DNA from 2 places in the Rhizobium brockwellii genome. Region 1 is predicted to be linked to the other one. Evidence: riboswitches for the same ligand, from Rfam matches in the RefSeq annotation. Region 1 holds a riboswitch; the other holds the start of a gene.
What was found. A riboswitch is a leader RNA that binds a small molecule or an ion and turns the genes downstream of it on or off. The one in region 1 is predicted to bind cobalamin.

Region 2: another riboswitch for cobalamin. It lies ahead of bluB (5,6-dimethylbenzimidazole synthase); the one in region 1 lies ahead of fdhA (formaldehyde dehydrogenase, glutathione-independent).

What each region holds. Positions count from the first base shown of each region.
Region 1 is NZ_CP053443.1:138,697-143,910, forward strand. It holds gene RLCC275e_RS32215 (putative bifunctional diguanylate cyclase/phosphodiesterase) at 1-630, opposite strand, end outside; gene RLCC275e_RS32220 (ABC transporter substrate-binding protein) at 736-1,542, shown strand; gene fdhA (formaldehyde dehydrogenase, glutathione-independent) at 1,619-2,809, opposite strand; cobalamin riboswitch at 3,031-3,229, opposite strand; gene RLCC275e_RS32230 (DMT family transporter) at 3,392-4,297, opposite strand; gene RLCC275e_RS32235 (LysR substrate-binding domain-containing protein) at 4,409-5,214, shown strand, end outside.
Region 2 is NZ_CP053439.1:2,239,317-2,244,530, reverse strand. It holds gene RLCC275e_RS11235 (methyl-accepting chemotaxis protein) at 1-700, opposite strand, end outside; gene RLCC275e_RS11230 (MFS transporter) at 922-2,328, opposite strand; cobalamin riboswitch at 2,502-2,689, shown strand; gene bluB (5,6-dimethylbenzimidazole synthase) at 2,732-3,418, shown strand; gene RLCC275e_RS11220 (PhzF family phenazine biosynthesis protein) at 3,660-4,502, opposite strand; gene RLCC275e_RS11215 (SDR family NAD(P)-dependent oxidoreductase) at 4,817-5,214, shown strand, end outside.

The DNA of each region.
Region 1 (5,214 bases):
GATCGTCGGCCGACCTTCCAGCCGCATCAGATTGGCGAGCGCAGTGTTGAAGCGTCCTGGGCTCGCAAGGCGGCTTTCCATTGAGGACGGCGTTCGTTCGTTGGAAACCGTGCCTTGTCTCACCCCAAGGCGGGCATCCTGAAGCAGAGGCAGAAAGAGAGGCCTCATCCAACGGTAACGCTTTTCCGTTTGGGCGTCCGCCAGCATCAGCAGTTGCGCCTTCTCGTCGACGACAAAAGCCTGATCGTAGCCGAAGGCGGACATTGTGGTCTGGCTGATCGCACTCCCGGCCGCCGCCGTCAGAACCGCATCGAGGCTGGAGGAACCTCCGCTTGACCGGGCCGCCGGATAAACACGCGTGAGATAGCCGTTGCCGAACTGGCCGATAACATGCGCGACTTGATCGACCTGCTCCAGCAGGCGGGCATTCACAAGCTGGCGCTGTCGATCGAGGGCGGCAGCATCGCTTTCGGTTCCTGCCCAGAGCGCCGAGAGTACGACAAGCCCGATCGCTCCAAGCCCGCTGACAGCAATCAGAAACAGAATTCTTCCCGAAGCAATCCAGGATTGCTGAAACGTATTGGAGCTGGAAGGAAGAACGATCTGCAAGCCTAGACCCCTGAACACCACGACACGGGCGCATTCGTCGACGCTAACAAAGAAGCGTTCACGTAGAATTAAAAGCTCCGGCCCACTATGGTGCGAGATCGACTATGCCCCAAGGAGCTCCCGACGATGTTGCGCATATCCATTCAGACTATACTGCGCGGAGCGCTGATGGCGGGCGGGATCGGCGTCTTTTTGGCGGCGGCCGCGCCGCTCGAGGTGGCTGCGCAGGATCGCATGCCGATGAGAATTGCCGTCGAAGGTGCATTTCCGCCCTTCAACTATCTCGATGCAAACAACAAGCTTCAGGGCTTTGATATCGATATTGCCAATGCGCTGTGCGAGGTCGGCAAGTTCGAATGCCAATTCATCATCGAGAAGTGGGACGACATCATCCCCGATCTCGTTGCCGACAAATACGACGCGATTATCTCATCCATGTCGATGAGCCTTGAGCGGCGTCAAAAGGTTGCCTTCACTGGAAAATACTACAACAGCCCGTCGGTGTTCATCGCCCGGAAGGACTCGTCGATCAGCGATGTCAGCCCCGCCGCCCTCAGCGACAAAATTCTTGGGGTGACGTCGTCGACCGCGCAGGAATCCTATGCCAACCATCTTTATCCGGAAATGAAAAAGACGGTGTTTCGGTCATCGCCGGAATTGTACAAGGGTCTGGCGGATGGGAGCGTAGACATTATCCTCGAGGATAAACTGGCCATCTACGATTGGATTGCCAACACCAAGGCGGGAAGCTGCTGTGAGTTCAAGGGGCCGGATCTGGTCGACGTCACCTATTTTGGCGAAGGCGCCGGTATAGCGCTGCGCCTGGATGACAAGGAGCGTCTGACGCGCTTGAACGAAGCTTTGAAGAGCATCCAGGCGGACGGGACCTACGACATGATCAACGCAAAATATTTCCCGTTCAGCATCCAGTAGTTCGCCGGCCAATTTTGGAGAAATGTGGAATGGCCGGGTTTTCGCCCGGCCATTCCTATGTCTGCAGTCATAAGCGCTATGCGGCTTTCGCCACCTCGCCATGCGGATCGAGGACATATTTCGTCGCCGCTCCCTGGTCGAAGCTCTCATATCCATTGGCGGCATCGTCGAGCGGGATGACCTTGGCGTTGACGATATCGGCAATTGGCAGCCGGTCGTGGAGGATCGCCTGCATGAGTTGACGATTGTATTTGATCACCGGAGTCTGGCCGGTGTGGAAGGACTGCGCCTTGGCCCATCCGAGGCCGAAGCGGAGCGAGAGATTGCCGTGTTTGGCGGCATTGTCGACGGCGCCCGGATCCTCGGTGACGTAGAGGCCGGGAATACCGATCGAACCGGCGGCACGGGTAATCTCCATCATCTGATTGAGCACGATCGCCGGCTGTTCCCCGCCCGAGTGGCCGCGGGCCTCGAAGCCGACCGCATCGATGGCGCTGTCCACTTCGTTGGTGCCGACGACCTGCGCGATCATGTCGCCAAGACGGTCACTCTTCGACAAGTCGATCGGTTCGAAACCGACCTTTGCCGCATGCGCCAGACGGTCCTGATTGAAATCGCCGATCATCACGACTGCAGCGCCAAGAATGCGAGCCGAAGCCGCAGCCGCAAGGCCGACCGGGCCGGCGCCTGCGACGTAGACGGTCGAGCCGACGCCAACGCCCGCACGTACTGCACCATGGAAGCCGGTGGGCAGAATGTCGGAGAGCATGGTGAGATCCCGGATCTTTGCCATTGCCTTGTCCCGATCAGGGATTTTCAGCAGGTTGAAATCTGCGTAGGGAATGGTGACGTAGCGCGCCTGTCCGCCGATCCAGCCGCCCATGTCGACATAACCGTAGGCGCCACCGGCGCGGGCCGGATTTACCGTCAGGCAGACACCGGTATCCTGAGACTTGCAGCAGCGGCAGCGGCCGCAGGCGACATTGAAAGGCACTGAGACGATATCGCCGATTTCGAGCATCTCGACATCGATGCCTTTCTCGATGATCTCGCCGGTGATTTCATGACCAAGGACCAGGCCCGGCATCGCCGTCGTGCGGCCGCGGACCATGTGCTGATCGGAGCCGCAGATATTGGTAGAAATCACTTTCAGAATGACGCCGTGTTCGATCCGGCGGCCGTCGGGCGCTTCCAGCTTCGGGTCGTCGATGTCGCGAACTTCAACCTTGCCCGGCCGGAGATAGACGACGCCTCTATTTTTGCTCATGAATTCCTCCCACTTGTTTGAATGCCTCGATCTGCAACCGATGCAGCCGATGGCAACCTTCCCTCCGGCCTGCCTCCTCTGCAGCCCGGTGTCCACAACACGAGGATACCGCCGCATCGGGCGATATTCGGATTTTGCAAAAGGGACAGATTGAATGGAGAAGAGGAGTAAACGCCATGGCTTTCGGTCGTTCCGCTCGTGCTCGTCTGCCTGCAATCCGTCGATTTGCTCTGCCAAGAGCTGGTTTCCAGCTCCAGAATCTCCTTTCGATCCATCTCGATATCTTTCCGGATGTCCATCCGGCGATTTCCTTGAGGATTTCAGTTCTTCTACCGCTGCGGGGCAGCGCCGGCGTCGACCGGCTTGCCGATGGTCCATTTCGCCGGTTTGCGAGATAGCGCCTTGAACACCACAAGCAAACCATGCCTGACGGAAAACAGCGATCAAGAAAACGACATGGGTGCAACTCAAAGACGACAGTCGGCAAAGTCGCCATGGCTCGCTGCGCAGGGGAAATAATTGATCCCGCGAATACGGCGGTTTTCCGGATCGTCCCGGAAGATTGATCGCCGCCTAAAGGCTTTAGGCGCGATGCGGTCGCCGGCTGCGGCTGACGTCGATGGCTGTGTGCCAGATCACCGCGCCGAGGATGATCGCGCCGCCGAAAAAAGTGGCGACGGGCGGCTCTTCGGAAAACAACAGCCAGACCCAGAAGGGCGTGAGCACGATTTCCATCGTGCCGATCAGCGCCGCCTCGGTCGGCGGCATCCGCTTCGCCCCGGCAAGGAAGAGCACCAGCGCCAGGGAGAAATTGGTCGCGCCGAAGGCAGCGAGAACGACCCAGTTGTGCAGGTCGAGCGAGCCGACCGAACCGAACGGCGCGAAGAGTGCAAGCGTCAGGAAAGCGCTGACCACGGTCGGCGGCAGGCTCGGCACGTCGGGACTGATGCGCGGAATGATGATGACGAGCGCGAAGGACGCCGTCATGCCGAGTGCCAGCAGGTCGCCCCATCCGGTGCCGCCGCCGATCGACGAGGCGACGATAACCGCGACGCCGAGGAGCGAGATGCCGCCGGCAATCAGCGTCCGCCTGGCAACCCTCTCCCTGAGGATGAGCCAGCCGAACAACGCTGCGATAAAGGGCGCGGTCGCATAGATCATCGTCACGTTGGCGACGGTGGTCATGTAAAGCGCCCCGATGAAGCAGCCCTGACTGAAGGTCTGGCAGGCGATCATCGCAAGGCTGGACGGATGGAAGATGGAACGCCATTGCTGCCGTGAAATACCCCCTTCGAGGAAAAGGCAGGGGATCAGCAGGAACAGGCCACCGAACAACGATCGCCAGGCGATCGCCGTCCATACGTCGGTCGTCAGGAGACGCGAATAGACGCCGCTCGCGCTCCAGGCAAGTGTCGCGGCAACGATGAGAAGCACACCCTTCTCATGCTCGCTGCCTGCGAGGCGTCTGGCCGGATTTTCAATTGTCACGCAGATATTCTCAAAGAAGGAAGTCGAACGCGGGCCATTTGTGCGCCCAGAATTGACATCAGACAAACGAATAGTAGAGATAGCTATCATCGATTTTTTCTATGGCTGGACATGCACGAGCCGATTGAGAGCGACCTGCTGAGAACCTTTCTTGTCGTCGCCGAGACGTCGAACTTCTCCGCGGCCGCTCAGCGCATCGGGCGGACGCAGTCGGCCGTCAGCAGCCAGATCAAGAGGCTGGAGCAGACGATCGGGGAAACGCTGTTCGAGCGCGGCGCCCGCGGCGTGCTGCTCACACGCCAAGGCATACAGCTGGTGCCCTACGCCCGCAGGATCATCGACCTTTTGAACGAGGCCGCCGCGACGATCCGCAGCAAACCGCTGGATGGACCGGTGCGTATCGGAATTCCCGAGGAATACAGCCAGACGGTACTGCCGGCGGCGCTCGCGGCTTTCGCCGTACGCCACCCGGCCGTCGAGGTGACCGTGTCCTGCGATTATACCGTCCGCAACCTGGCCGCCCTCGAGCGGGGCGAACTCGATCTGGCCGTCGTTTTCGATTGGAGCGATGAGACGAAAGGCGAGGTCATCTGCATTGATCCCACAGTCTGGGTGACGTCGATGGTCCACCGGCTGCACGACATCAATCCCCTGCCGATTGCGACCTATCGCAACTCCACCTGGTCGCGCGATTTTGCGCTCCGGTCGCTGGAGCAGATCGGCCGCAATTACAGGATCGCCTTCATCGCCGATACCGGCTCGGGGCTGAAGAATGCCGTGATTGCCGGCCTTGCCGTGACTACGCTTTCCCGCAGCAATATACCGCCCGGCTGCCGGGAGCTGACCGCCGAAGACGGTTTCCCGCCGGTCGATTCCTCCAAGGTCGTGCTCCGCCGAAGCACCTACCGTTCCAGCGA
Region 2 (5,214 bases), on a different replicon from region 1:
CGATTTCATCGCCGTTTTCCTTGTAGGTAACGGGAGAGACCAGATCGCCCTTCTGCAGCGCGCTGATCCGTTCGCTGATGATCCGGATCGGCCGGCCGACCAGGCTGCGCATGGCGAGAAGGAATGCGGCAACGGCGATGGCGGTGATTGCGGACTGGGTCAGCAGCGAAATCAGCACCTTGTGCTTGACTTCGGCGGCGATTTTCTCGACGGACCAGTTGGTGACGACGTAACCGGTGATCTTTCCCGCTTTATCCAGCGGCAGCGGCGCGATGATCGTCACCACGCCGACAGATATTCCACTGTCGTCGACGGTCGTTTTTTCCGGCTTCGCACTTAGGCTCTTCGCTAGATCGGCTGCGGCGGGCAGACCGCTGATGCCATCGCGCGCCCAGGTGTCGACGGCGGCGAGGTCCGCATTGAATGCGGCAAATTGGACGAGGTCGAGCGAGGGGTCGTCGCGGTAGAGCGAATAAGCTTCGCGAACGGCGTTCGCCTTGCCCCATTTCACGCCGCCAGCGGCCACGGATGCAAACTGCTCGGCATCCTTGGACCAGTTCGCCTTGGCGCCATCGATTAACGCGCGCGTTTCATACATCCACGTATAGGTGGCTAAAGCGGAAATGCCGCAGAGATTGACGGCAACGATGATGGCCGCCAGCTTGGCTGTCAGAGGCAGCGTCTTCAAAAAATGGAACATTCCGCGGGGGCCTCGAAATGCGGCTCAGTCGGATATGTTTTCGACCGGCGTATCAATACGGGCATCACGCTGGCGGTCGCATCATGGACGCTCATGCCCATGCTCTCGCTGCAACCCAAAACGCGCAAACGCAGTGTGTATTTTATGTGTGAATAAATCATAAAGTAGAATTGGACGATCTCACCTCGCTCATCGCGAGGCGCATTCCCGCCACAAGTAATCTAGGAGCTATTTTCCGCCACGGCCTCTTCGGGCTCGGCGTGCCGGCGCTTGCGGCCGCGCGCCGTCAGTTCCGCGCCGGCATCGTGCGGCAGGCGCAGGAAGGTGATGCAGGCCAGCGCCGAAATCGCCGAGACGCTGAAGAAGGCGATGTGGAAATCCGAGACCAGCAGCTTGCCGTCGTGGAAGCTACTGGAAATTTCGAGGATGCCGCCGGCGATCGCCACACCCATCGCCATGGAGATACGCTGGGCAACGGCATTGATCGCGGTTGCCTGGCTGCTGTCGGCATCATCGACGTCGCCGAAGGCCATGGCGTTGACGCCCGAGAAAGCCATGGAGCGGAACAGACCGCCGATCAGCAGGCAGGCCATGATCAGGAACAGCGGCGTTTCGGCGGTGAACAGGCCGTTGATGCCGAGGAAGATCGCCGCCAGCAAGGTGGTGAGCGAGATCACCGTGCGGAAGCCGAAAGCATTGAATGTGCGCGAGGCGGCGAATTTCGAGCCCATGGAGCCGAGCGCGCTGACGAAGGTGACCGAGCCCGATTGCAGCGGCGTCAGGCCGAAGCCGAGCTGGAGCATCAGCGGCATCAGGAAAGGCAGGGCGCCAAGTCCCATGCGGAAATTCGAGGCGCCGAGGATTGCCGCCCGGAACATCGGGTAACGGAACATCTTCGGATCGAGAAGCGGATAGGGCACGCGGCGGGCATGCAGGAGGTAGAGGAGGCCGGCAAGGACGCCGATCGTAACCGTGACATAACCGTAGATAACGGGCACGGCCGGCAGGCTGATCACCGACAGGCCGAAGACGAAGCCGGAGAAGCCGATGCCGCAAAGGAAGAAGCCGGGGAAATCCATCGGCCGCGGGCTGCGCGGCTCGACCGCCGGCAGGAAACGGGTGACGAGGATGATACCGAGCACGCCGATCGGGACGTTGATCCAGAAGATCCAGTGCCAGGTGAGGTAGGTGGTGAGGAAGCCGCCGATCGGCGGACCCATGATCGGACCGATCAAAGCTGGAATGGTAAGCCAGGCCATGGCATCGACGAGTTCGTGACGCGGCGTTCCCCGGACCAGCAGCAAGCGGCTGACCGGCGTCATCATCGAGCCGCCAGCGCCCTGGATCAGGCGTGAGATGACGAAGGCCGTGATCGAGTTGGAAAAGGCGCAGGCGATCGAGCCGATCATGAAAACGACGATCGCCATGCGGAAAATGTTACGCGCGCCGAACCGATCGGACATCCAGCCGCTGATCGGAATGAAGATCGCCAGCGCCACGAGATAGCTGGTGACGGCGAGCTTCAGCGCGATCGGCGAGGTGCCGATATCGGCGGCGATCGCCGGCAGGCTGGTGGCGATCACGGTCGAATCCATCTGTTCCATGAACAGGGCGACCGCAAGGATCATGGGCGTGAGGCGGGGCACGGGCAACCAAAATGCAAAGAGAAAAGTGCGGCGCCATGGGCGTCGGTCAGGATCGGTTTGTTTCTAAGGCAGCGATGCGCCTCTGTCCATGAAATCGATGTCGCATGCAGCGTGTCGGCGGCATGAGGGCCGGCTTGCCGCCGCCGCGCTTTCCTGAAATAGATGCGCCGTCAGGTGCCCGCCGTCCAGGCGGGAGAATCGGGAATCCGGTGCAAGGCCGGAACGTGCCCAACGCTGTAAGGCCGACGCTTGCCGCTTCATCACGCCACTGGCTTCTTGCCGGGAAGGCTGCGGCAGACGGATGACGCCGAGTCAGAAGACCGGCCTGGCTAGATAGACCGATCCGCGCGGACGGCGGGGCGGTTGCGTTGTTGGGGATTTGACGATGCGACCCTTTGATGAGGATGCCCTTTCGGCGGCGTCCGGTTTTTCCTTGGCCGAACGCGAGGCCGTCTATCACGCGATCATGACGCGGCGCGACGTTCGCAGCCAGTTCCTGCCCGATCCCTTGCCGGATGACCTTGTGCGGCGGCTGCTGACGGCGGCCCATCATGCACCCTCCGTGGGCTTCATGCAGCCGTGGAATTTCATTCTGGTGAAAAGCGCAACCGTGCGGGCGCGCGTCCGGGATGCTTTTGCGAGGGCCAACGAGGAGGCGGCGCTGATGTTCGAAGGCGAACGGCGGCGGGCCTACCGCTCGCTCAAGCTCGAAGGCATCGTCGAGGCGCCGCTCGGCATATGCGTGACCTGCGATCCTACTCGCAGCGGCAGCGTGGTACTGGGGCGCACGCACAATCCCAGGATGGATAGCTATTCCACTGTCTGCGCCATCCAGAATCTCTGGCTTGCGGCGCGGGCGGAAGGGGTCGGCATCGGCTGGGTCAGCATCTTTCATGAAGGCGACCTGAAGAGCATTCTCGGCATACCCCAGCATATCGAGGTGGTCGCCTGGCTCTGTGCCGGTTTCGTCGACCGGCTCTATGACGAGCCGGAACTCTCCGTCAAAGGTTGGCGGCAGCGGCTGCCGCTCGATGAACTCGTCTTTCATGATGGATGGGGACTGAACACCTAGGGCAGTGCGGTTGAGCATGGCCTCAATCGCACAGTCACGCCATTGACAGTCAAGGTGAGCAAACCGATGTCGGTATCGTCGACGCCGTGCGAGGCCGAGATATCTTTGTTCCCTTATGCCGAACTCGGCATAAGGGATTTATCCCGAGTCCGAAACTATGCCGAGCCCACCAATTATCGAGGAACTTTCAGTAGGCAGGAAAGCGCCAATTGCAGTCATCGGCCTCAGGCCGATGACTGTCTTAGAGGATAGCTTTTCCGTTTATGCAGGTAACGACATTGCCGCCAACCCAAACATCTTCGGATTCGAGCCGGACATGTACCCGCCCTGACCTGCCCAAGACCGTCCCTTGCGCAGCGATGTATGAAGGCGGAGCGAGATTTGCGGAAATGAGCCATTTTGCCAAACCCGCATTTAGGCTACCAGTGACTGGGTCTTCGTAACCAGCGGCGGTGAAGGCGCGGACCTCGAAATCCACGCCATCGACGTCCCCCAAACATGGTGCAATCAGGCCTACCCTTAGTCCGGAAATACTCTTGTAGTTCGGACGGACACGTAGGACATCGTCTCTGCTTTTCAGGAGCAAGGCCATCCAACCGGGACCGTTGTCTACCCAACTCGCATCGACTATCATCTCAGGTGACAGACTTAGACCGCTCATAACTCGTTTCATTAGATCGTTATCGATATGTCCAGTCTTGATCAAATCTGGAGCCAGAAATGAGAGGATATCGTCGTCTCTTCTGATCCGGATCAAACCCGCCTCACATTCCTGGATGACAACTGGCTGCTTTGGCTTTCCGCCCAAGGTCAGCCATGCGTGGCAGCTACCCAAAGTCGGGTGTCCGGCAAAGGGTAGCTCCTGATGTGGCGTGAAAATTCTGACGCGATAATCAGCATCCGGGACCGTCGGCTTTAGGAGGAAGGTCGTCTCGCTTAGATTGGTCCAGTTGGCAAACTTGGCCATCGTTGATGTATCAAGATCGTCCGCATCCACTACCACCGCAAGTGGATTTCCACCCATTCGCTCCGAGGAAAAAACATCAACCTGTTGAAACGATAGCTCTTTAAGATTGCTGTTCATAGCATCTCCTACTGTTCGTTCGCTAATGGCGTGCGGCAATGTCTATACACAAGGGGCTGCAGAATGCCTTTCGGAGTAACGGATGCAGACAAAGATTTTCGCTTCGGGCCATACCCGGTCTTCCAAAGCGTTCAAATTACGCCGAGCTTTTAAATCCTTGATTACCGGAAATCTCGGGCTTTAGGGAATGGGCTCGGCATAGTTTCGGACTCGGGATAAATTCCTGACCTTCACATCGATACGCTGAAGGAGAAATCCCGGAATTTCCAATAGATATTCGGCTATCGGCGGCTCAATCGGAGGATAACGGCCCAATGAACATGATCGACTTGAAGGAACGGATCATCGTGATCACAGGCGGTGCGCGCGGCATCGGCTACGCCATCGCAGAGCGCGTCATCCAGTCTGGTGGCAAGGTGGCCATCTGGGACCTGAACGAAAACATGGCGAAGGACAGCGCTTCCGCTCTCGGATCTGGCACGGTCGCTTTCAGCGTCAACGTCGCAGATCCTGTATCAGTGAAAAACGCGGCGGCGACGACCGAGGAGATTTTTGGCCGTATCGACGGCCTCGTCAATTCCGCCGGGATTACCGGCCCGGTAAAGCCCACGATCGAATACGACTTCGGTGAGTGGAAAGACGTCGTCGATGTCTGCCTCACCGGAACCTTCAATTGTTGCCGGCACGTCGTTCCGGTCATGTTAAAGCGCGA